Regions from separate parts of the Janthinobacterium sp. Bl 1 genome, predicted to be linked through region 2. Evidence: predicted binding sites of a transcription regulator. Region 2 holds the regulator's gene; the other holds the start of a gene.
What was found. Region 2 encodes FliA, which starts transcription of late flagellar genes. Its sites were predicted from a motif close to CTAAAGTTTNNNNNNNNNNNGCCGNTA; they were not measured.
Positions count from the first base shown of each region.

Region 1: a site for FliA is predicted at 2,714-2,740, ahead of AC4BCN_RS07340 (DUF5610 domain-containing protein). Genes of this name have one in related genera too.

Region 1 covers NZ_CM177086.1:1,639,035-1,643,258, reverse strand. Annotated here, with positions in the region: gene AC4BCN_RS07355 (DUF1345 domain-containing protein) at 1-221, shown strand, start outside; gene AC4BCN_RS07350 (HPF/RaiA family ribosome-associated protein) at 407-784, shown strand; gene AC4BCN_RS07345 (GGDEF domain-containing protein) at 1,046-2,011, shown strand; gene AC4BCN_RS07340 (DUF5610 domain-containing protein) at 2,013-2,642, opposite strand; gene sbcB (exodeoxyribonuclease I) at 2,796-4,224, shown strand, end outside.
Region 2 covers NZ_CM177086.1:5,243,163-5,247,386, forward strand. Annotated here, with positions in the region: gene AC4BCN_RS23655 (hypothetical protein) at 1-510, opposite strand, end outside; gene AC4BCN_RS23660 (translation initiation factor Sui1) at 593-955, opposite strand; partial or broken gene motD (flagellar motor protein MotD) at 1,044-1,814, opposite strand; gene AC4BCN_RS23670 (flagellar motor protein) at 1,820-2,566, opposite strand; gene AC4BCN_RS23675 (RNA polymerase sigma factor FliA) at 2,548-3,279, opposite strand; gene AC4BCN_RS23680 (MinD/ParA family ATP-binding protein) at 3,325-4,188, opposite strand; gene flhF (flagellar biosynthesis GTPase FlhF) at 4,181-4,224, opposite strand, start outside.

The DNA.
Region 1 (4,224 bases), 2.7 Mb from region 2:
TGCGCCCCCTGAAGTTTCCCGACGACGAGCAAAACCCCGATTACTGGGATTTTCTGTATTTCGCTTTCACCATCGCCGTGGCCGTGCAAACGTCGGACGTTTCCGTGCAGACGCGCATGATGCGCCAGATCGTGCTGGGGCAATCCGTGCTGAGCTTTTTCTTCAACCTGGTCGTGCTGGGGCTGTCGATCAATATCGCCGCCGGTCTGATCAATGGTTGAAATAATTTCATGGTGGAAACTTGACCTGGCTGAAGGGTTAAGCTCATCTTAATCGTGCGCACCCTCTTGAAATACTGGAAAGAGGAGTAAGATAAGTTCCATGCACAGAGGTCATGTGCATGGGGCAGCAACCAGGCCGCAGCACGCCTGAGATGGGTTTTTTTTGAATTGACAGGAGTAAGCATATGCAAATCAATATTCATACCGACAGCACCATCGCCAACACCGCTGGACTGAACGAACATGTGCAATCCGTACTTGAAAGCGCACTGAGCCGCTTCCGCGACAACCTGACCCGCATCGAAGTCCACATCAGCGACACGAATGGCCCGAAAGGCGGCGCCGACGATATCCGCTGCGTCATGGAAGCACGCGTTGCTGGTTATCAACCGATTGCCGTGACCGAACAGAACGCCACCGTGCATCAATCCGTTGCCGGCGCCACCGACAAACTGAAACGCGCCATCGATAGCGCCCTGGGCCGCCTGCAAGACAGCAAGCGCCACGCCACCGGCAAGAATGCCGTGATCGATACGGCCGAAGCGGAAGAAACCGCCGAGTAACTCCCCACCTGCAGGATTTCCAGAGACTGAGGCAGCCGTTCAAGGCTGCCTTTGCACATCTGGACTCGTCTTCCTGCGCGACAACATCCATAGCAAAACAGCAAGCATTCCGGCGTATTAACACCGCAATGAAATAATTGTCGTATTTCTCACAGTAAGTGACATCAAGCAAGCCTTTGCCGTTACAGCCAAGGCCGCTTTACGCTATCATGAAGCTACCGGCCCCCTGCTCGCGCGCGCCGGCTTTTTGAAAGTGTGATTGTGGAACAGATCGGCAACTTCGGCGCTTCAGGCTGCAACATCGGCGATTTACAGTTATTTCGCGATGGGGCGGATAGCCAGACGGCCGCCATGCTGGCGCCCTGCCCCGTCATGCGCCTCGAAGCGGGCGAAGCCATTGCCGACACACAGGGTACTTGCCTGTATATCGTCCTGCGCGGTTCGCTGGCCGTGGCCGCCGACATCCACACGGGCATGGATGACGGCACCGTCAGCAAGGTCTTGCCCGGCGAAAGCGTGGGCGAACAATCGGTGCTCGATGAAGCGAGCAACCTGGCCGCCATTTCCGCCCTGGAAGAAACCGACCTGCTGGTGATCGACGCGGCCGTCGTCTGGGAATTGATCGAGCAATCGAACGGCCTGGCGCGCAACCTGCTGCGGCTGCTGTCCTTCCGCATCCGCGCCGCCAATGCCCTGCTGCGCCGCCGCCAGAAACTGGGCGAATTCTACCGCCAGTTGTCGATGGTCGACAGCCTGACGGGCTTGTACAACCGCGCCTGGCTGACGGATTTACTGCCGAACATGATCGTCACGGCCCACGCCAGTGCCTCGCCGCTGTCGCTAGTGATGATAGACCTCGACCATTTCAAGCGTTTCAACGACACGCACGGCCACCAGGCGGGCGACCAGGCGCTGCGCATCGCCGCGCAAGTGCTGGGCGCGGCCCTGCGGCCCACGGATTTTGCCGTGCGCTATGGTGGCGAGGAAATGATGGTGATCTTGCCCGATACCAACGAACACGTGGCCCTGCGGGTGGCCGAACGCCTGTGCGAACGGATGCAGCAAGCCGTCATCTTCGCCGACATGCGCAGCGCGCTGCCGCACATCACGGGCTCGTTCGGCGTGTCCAGCCTGGCGGCCGAACAGGACGACCATGCGCTGATCGCGGCCGCCGACGCGGCGCTGTACCGCGCGAAGGCAGGCGGACGCAACCAAGTCATGCTGTAGATCAGGCGGCCTTGCTGTCGGCCGGCTTGGTCGCATCCGGCTTGGCGGCCTCATCCTTCTTGCTGCTGTGCGCGGCGATGAAATCCGCATATCCCTTCTGCACCAGTTCATACGTCTTGTCGATATTGCCGGCGATATCGCCTTTCAACACTTTCAAGCCTTCCAGGATATCGCGCGCTTCCTTGAAGCCTTTTTCCATGCCGCCGCTGATGGTATCCATGAACTTGGTCAGGGCCGCATCGTCATCCAGGTCGGGATTCTGTTTCTTGAAGGCGTCAAAAAAACCAGTCGACAGCGATACAATGCGGCTCGCCGTCGCTTCGGCGCTATTGTCCTGCGACGCCGCGTTCTGGATTGCATCGTCGCCGTACTGGCCCTTCAGCGCTTCATTGATGTTGGTGATGGCCGTCTTGTACAGCAGCGCCAGCGGCTCATTCTCGGAACCGATCGACACGTTCAGCGACGCCTGCATGATGGAAGCGTTCAATTGCAGCTTCGTCCGGTCGTTGACGCTCATTTCAGCGTTGACGCCGTCCTTTTGCTGGACTTTCTCGTCCTTGCCGGCAACACCCGTACTGACGGAAGTCACGGAAGGGTTGGAATTGCCGCCTGCGGCGATGGGAATTGACATGATAGACCTCCTTGAACGGGCAATGTATGCCACCATGCGGGAAACGCGATGATGACCATCCTCTCGTGTAGTATCGGCAGGTTTTCAGAAAACTGTAGCAGCGGCGCGTTTACGGCCCGGATAACCAATCAAGCAACCAAGTAATGACCATCAATGACTAACCAGACCTTTCTTTGGCACGACTACGAAACCTTTGGCGCCCAGCCGCGCCGCGACCGCCCGGCCCAGTTCGCCGCCATCCGCACGGATGCCGAGCTCAACGAGATCGGCGAACCGATCATGCTGTATTGCCAGCCTGCTAATGATTTCCTGCCCGACCCGCAATCGTGCCTGATCACGGGCATCACGCCGCAGCAGTGTCTGCAGCTGGGCGTGCCCGAACACCAGTTTGCCGCCACCATCGAAGCGGCCTTTTCGGAGCCGGGCACCATCGGCGTGGGCTACAACACCATCCGTTTCGACGATGAAGTCACGCGTTTCCTGTTCTGGCGCAACCTGATCGACCCGTACGCGCGCGAATGGAAAAACCATTGCGGCCGCTGGGACATCCTCGACGTGGTGCGCATGACGCATGCGCTGCGCCCGGAAGGCATTCAATGGCCAAAGCGCGACGATGGCCAGACCAGTTTTAAACTGGAACACTTGAGCAAGGCCAACGGCCTGGCCCACGAAGCGGCGCACGATGCGTTGTCCGACGTGCGCGCCACCATCGCCCTGACCCGCCTGATCAAGCAGAAACAGCCGAAACTGTTCGAATTCTGCCTGGCGCTGCACAAGAAGGACCGGGTCGCCAGCGAAATGGGCATGCACCTGGCCGCCGGCGAGCGCCAGCCTTTCCTGCACGTGTCGGGCATGTTCCCCGCCGAACGGGGCTGCGTGGGCGTCGTCTGGCCGCTGGCCACGCACCCGAGCAACAAGAACGAGATTCTCGTCTGGGATTGCGCCTACGACCCGCGCGAACTGTTCCAGCTGGACGCCGACACCATCCGCACGCGGCTGTTCACGCGCAAGGAAGCCATGCCCGAAGGCATGACGCGCCTGCCCGTGAAAAGCGTGCACCTGAACAAGTCGCCCATGCTGGTCGGCAACCTGAAAACCTTGTCGCCGGCCATGGCCGCGCAATGGGGCATCGACGTGGACGCGGCGAAGGTCAACGCGCAATTCGCCGCCACGGCGCCGAACATGGACGCGATCTGGGCCGAAGTGTTCCAGCGCCCGGGCGCGAATGTGGCGCTGGACGTGGATGAGGATCTGTATAACGGTTTTGTCAGCAACGACGACCGCCGCCTGCTCGAATCCTTGCGCCGCGAAACGCCGGCCAAGCTGGCCACGGCCCGCCCCTCGTTTGCCGACGAACGCCTGCAGGAATTGCTGTTCCGCTACCGCGCCCGCAATTTCCCGCAAACCCTGAGCGAAGCGGAAAGCCTGCGCTGGGAACAGCACCGCGCCGCCCGCCTGTTCGACGGCGACGGCGGCGCCCGCACCATCGAAATGCTGTTTACGGAAATCGACGTGCTGTCGGAATCGGTCGATGAGCGGGGTGAGGAAATTCTGGGAGAGTTGTACGATTACGCGGAGATGG
Region 2 (4,224 bases):
GTTGCGCAGCGCGCTGCGGTCGCCGAACGGGCCTTCCGACAGGAACAGGGTGGCCGCGCCCGGCACGCCGCCTTGCGCGGCAGTGGCCAGGTAGCCGAGGCGATCCTCGCGCTGGCGCTGCGTCATGCCCGCGCACAACTGCTGCTGGGCTGCTCTTTCTTCCGCCGTCATCTCGCGCCCCAGCTCGAATTCCATGCCCGGCAAGCGGCTTTCGCGCTGGAAGACGATGCAGTCGTCAATCAGGTTATAGGCTGCATACGCGTCTTCCGGCTTGCCGCTGGCGCTCAGGTGTTCGAGCCGCTGCGCCAGGGACACGACAACGGGCGCGGCATCGGCGGCCGGGGTGGCATCGATATTCAAATACGATGCCAGGCTGCGCCCTGGCGGCGCGCTGGCGGCGGCAGTGGCGGCAGTGTCCGGTGCGCCGCCATCGGGCGCGGGCCAGTACACGACCGCCAGCACTGCCGCGATGGCAGCGGCGATGGCGATACCGGTCAGTTTGTTATTCATATGAGGTGGCGCATAAAAGGAAATGCACGTTACCACAGGCGCGCGGCAGCGGGCCGCACACCACCGGACGCACGCGCCCCGGCTAGCCGCCGGCCTTTTTCGGCTGGTGGCCCAGCTTGGTCAGCGCGGCAACGATGGTGTCGACATGGTCGCCCTGCACTTCGATCACGCCATCCTTGACCGTGCCGCCCGAACCGCATTGCGTGCGCAGCTGCTTGCCCAGCAGGGCCAGCGCGATGGCGTCCAGCGGCAAGCCCTTGACCACGGTAACGCTCTTGCCGCCGCGGCCCTTGGTCTGGCGCGACACGCGCACCACGCCATCGCCAGCGGGCGCCGCCTTCGCTTGCGCCTTGCACGCGCATTGCGCCAGCGGCTGGCGGCAGGCGGGACACATGCGGCCCGTTTCGGTGGAATAGACGAGACCGCCCTGGGAGCTGCTTTTCATGATGGAGAAATAAAAAGAAAGAAGGCCGCGATTGTACCAAGCGGCGGCATGCAGTGGACAAGCGGGAATCGGCCGGCGCAACTGCCGTTGCCGGCGCCACGCGCGCTGTCGGCACTTCCGTCACCGTTTCCGGGATGCCCGAGAGGATCGTCACGGCGACCCGGCGGTTGCGCGCGCGCCCTTCCGCCGTTTCGTTGGGCGCCACGGGGATGTTGTCGGCGTGGCCGACGGCCGTCAGGCGCGACGCCTTGACGCCGCTGGCGATGAACAGGCGCACCACGGCGCTGGCGCGCGCGGCCGACAATTCCCAGTTCGAGGCAAAGGTCGAATTGCTGATCGGCTGCACGTCCGTATGTCCTTCCACCTGCACGTCGTGCGTATCGTCCTTGAGCAGCACGGCGACGGCGCGCAGGGCCTGGTCCGACTCCACCGTCAGGCGCGCCGCGCCCGGGTCGAACAGCACGCTGGCATTGATTTCCACGCTCACGCCGCGGCTCGTCTGCGTGACCCGCACCTTGCCTTCCTTGACCAGGGGCGCCAGGGTCGACGTCAAGTCCTGCGCCAGGCGGGTCATGTGTTCGCGCTCGCGGCGGATGGCTTCCGTGCGGCGTTTCAGGGCGGGGTTCGGCAGCGGGATCGCTTGCGGCGCTTCCATGATGATGGGCGGCGCGCCCTTTTCCAGGCTGAAGGCCTGGCCGATGGCGTTCTGGAAGACGCGGTACTTGCCTTCGTTGACTTGCGAAATGGCGTACATCACGACAAAGAAGGCGAACAGCAGGGTGATGAAGTCGGCGTACGAGATCAGCCAGCGGTCCTGGTTGTCCGGTTCCTCGTCATACTTCCTGCGCGCGCGCCGCATCATGGTCAGTGCTCGTGCAGCAGGCTGGACACGCGCTCTTCGATGATGCGCGTGTGGTCGCCCGTGGCGATGTCGTACAGCACGGCGGCCGTGATTTCGTACTGCAGCACGCGGCGCGAGACGATGGCCTTGAGTTTATTCGCCACCGGCAGGAACAGCAGGTTGGCCAGGCCCACGCCGTAGATGGTGGAGACAAACGCCACGGCGATGCCGCTGCCTAATTTACTTGGGTCGGTGAGGTTTTCCATCACGTGGATCAGGCCCAGCACGGCGCCCAGAATCCCGATGGTGGGCGAATAGCCGGCCGCCGATTCCCACACCTTGACGGCCTGGCGTTCGGCCATTTCGTAGGCCGAGATTTCCACGTCGAGCAGCTGGCGCAGCTTGTCCGGTGCGATGCCGTCGACGATCATCCGCAAGCCCTTGGCATTGAAGCGGTCGGCCGTGTTTTCCATCAGGCGCTCGAGCGCCAGCGGGCCGTCGCGGCGCGCCGTCAAGCTCCACTGCCCGATGTCGCGCGCCAGCGCGGCGCGCGTGTCGGCTGGCGGCAGGAAGACCCAGCGCAGCATTTCCAGACCGCGCACGAAAGTGCGCAGCCGCGTTTGCAGCAGCACGGCGCCGAAAGTGCCGATGATGACGATGGCAAAGGCGGCCGGCTGCAGCAGGGAGGCCATCTTGCCGCCTTCCAGTGCCTGGCCGACCAAGAGGCCCGCCAGCGCCAGCGCCAGCCCGATTACGCTGGACCAGTCCACGCCTGCTCCCTCAAGGTTGCGCGCAGGCGCGCGACGGCCTGGGTATGCAGCTGCGAGACGCGCGATTCGGATACGCCCATCACCGCGCCGATCTCCTTCAGGTTCAGCTCTTCTTCGTAATACAGGCCCATGAGTATTTTCTCGCGTGGTGGCAGCGCGTCGATGGCATCGATCACGGATTGCCGGAAATCGGTATCGAGCAGGGAACGCAAGGGGTCGCTGTCCTCGTCCACGCAATGGCGGTCGAGGAAGCTGTCATTGCCGTCCGGGTCATGAAAGTCTTCGTAGTACACGAGCTGGTGGCCGCCGCCGTCGCCCAGCATTTCCTGGTAGTCGACCAGCGACATCTTGAGCAGTTTCGCCACTTCCGACTCCGTCGGCGGATGGCCGAGACGCTGCTGCAAGGTGCTCATCGCCTCTTCGATCTTGCGCATGTTCTGGCGCATGCTGCGCGGCAGCCAGTCGCTGGTGCGCAATTCGTCGAGCATGGCGCCGCGGATGCGCAGCACGGCATACGTCTCGAACTGCGCGCCATGCGTTTCTTCATAGCGGCTGATGGCATCGAGCAGGCCGATCATGCCGGCCTGGATCAGGTCATCGACCTCGACCGAAGGCGGCAATTTCGCCTTCATATGGTGCGCCAGACGCTTTACCAGCGGAATGTGCTCCGTCAGCAAATAGTCCTTGTTCGATTTCCCTTTGACCGTGTACATAGGCTGCTTATTGTTTTCTCATCTTATCTGGTGCTACGGTTGGCTTCAGGCGCTGAACTGGTGCGGGCTCCCCGTCTGGTACAAGGTGCCGCCGAGCACCGGTGCCGCCGAACGGGCCAGCCGCTCGGCCAGTCCGCGAAACGCCACCGAGGCGCCGGCCAGCGGAAACGCATCGACCACGCTGCGGCCCAGGCGCGCCGCGCGGTGCAGATACTCATCGGCAGGCACCGAGCCCATCGACGTCAGCTTCACGGCCAGGTAACGGCTCGCCGCCTGTGCCATATTATCGTATACCACTTTTGCTTCGGATTCGGAAGCGCCGGTGACGAGAATGCCGAACGGACGGCGTCCCAGTTCCTGGCTCAGGCGCTTGATCAGGCAGTACGCCGCCTTGATCGAGGTGGCGCTGGTCGACACTTGCACGACGATATCGGACGACGCCATCAAGGGCACGGGGAAGCAGGCGCCCTCTTCTGCCACGACGCCGTCGACCAGCACGATGCCGCTCTGGCGCGCGAGTACTTCGAACGTCTTGCCCAGGCGGCGCAGTTCGTCCTCGCCCGCATAGTCCATGCTGTCCATCAGGTGGTTGCGCGCGCCCAGGCTGGCCACGCCAAAGCCTTGCGGCACCTGGTGGATGACCTGGTTCAAGCCGCACTGCTGGCGCGCCACGTCGCGCAGGCTGGCGCCGTGCGCCAGTCCCAGGCGCGCGGCCACGCCATCGCTGCCGCCGCTGGCGTCGAGCAGCAGCACGTCATTGCCGCCGTAGACGAGCGAAGCACCCAGATTGACCAGCATGGCGCCCTTGTCGTCCTGCGGCGTGGCCGACAGGAACGTCATGACGCGCGGCTGCGGGCCGGCCAGCATGCGACGCAAGCCTTCGGCCTGGTCGAAGTCAAAATTAGCCAAGATGCACCCCGCGCGCTTCATTGTTGCGGGCGGCTG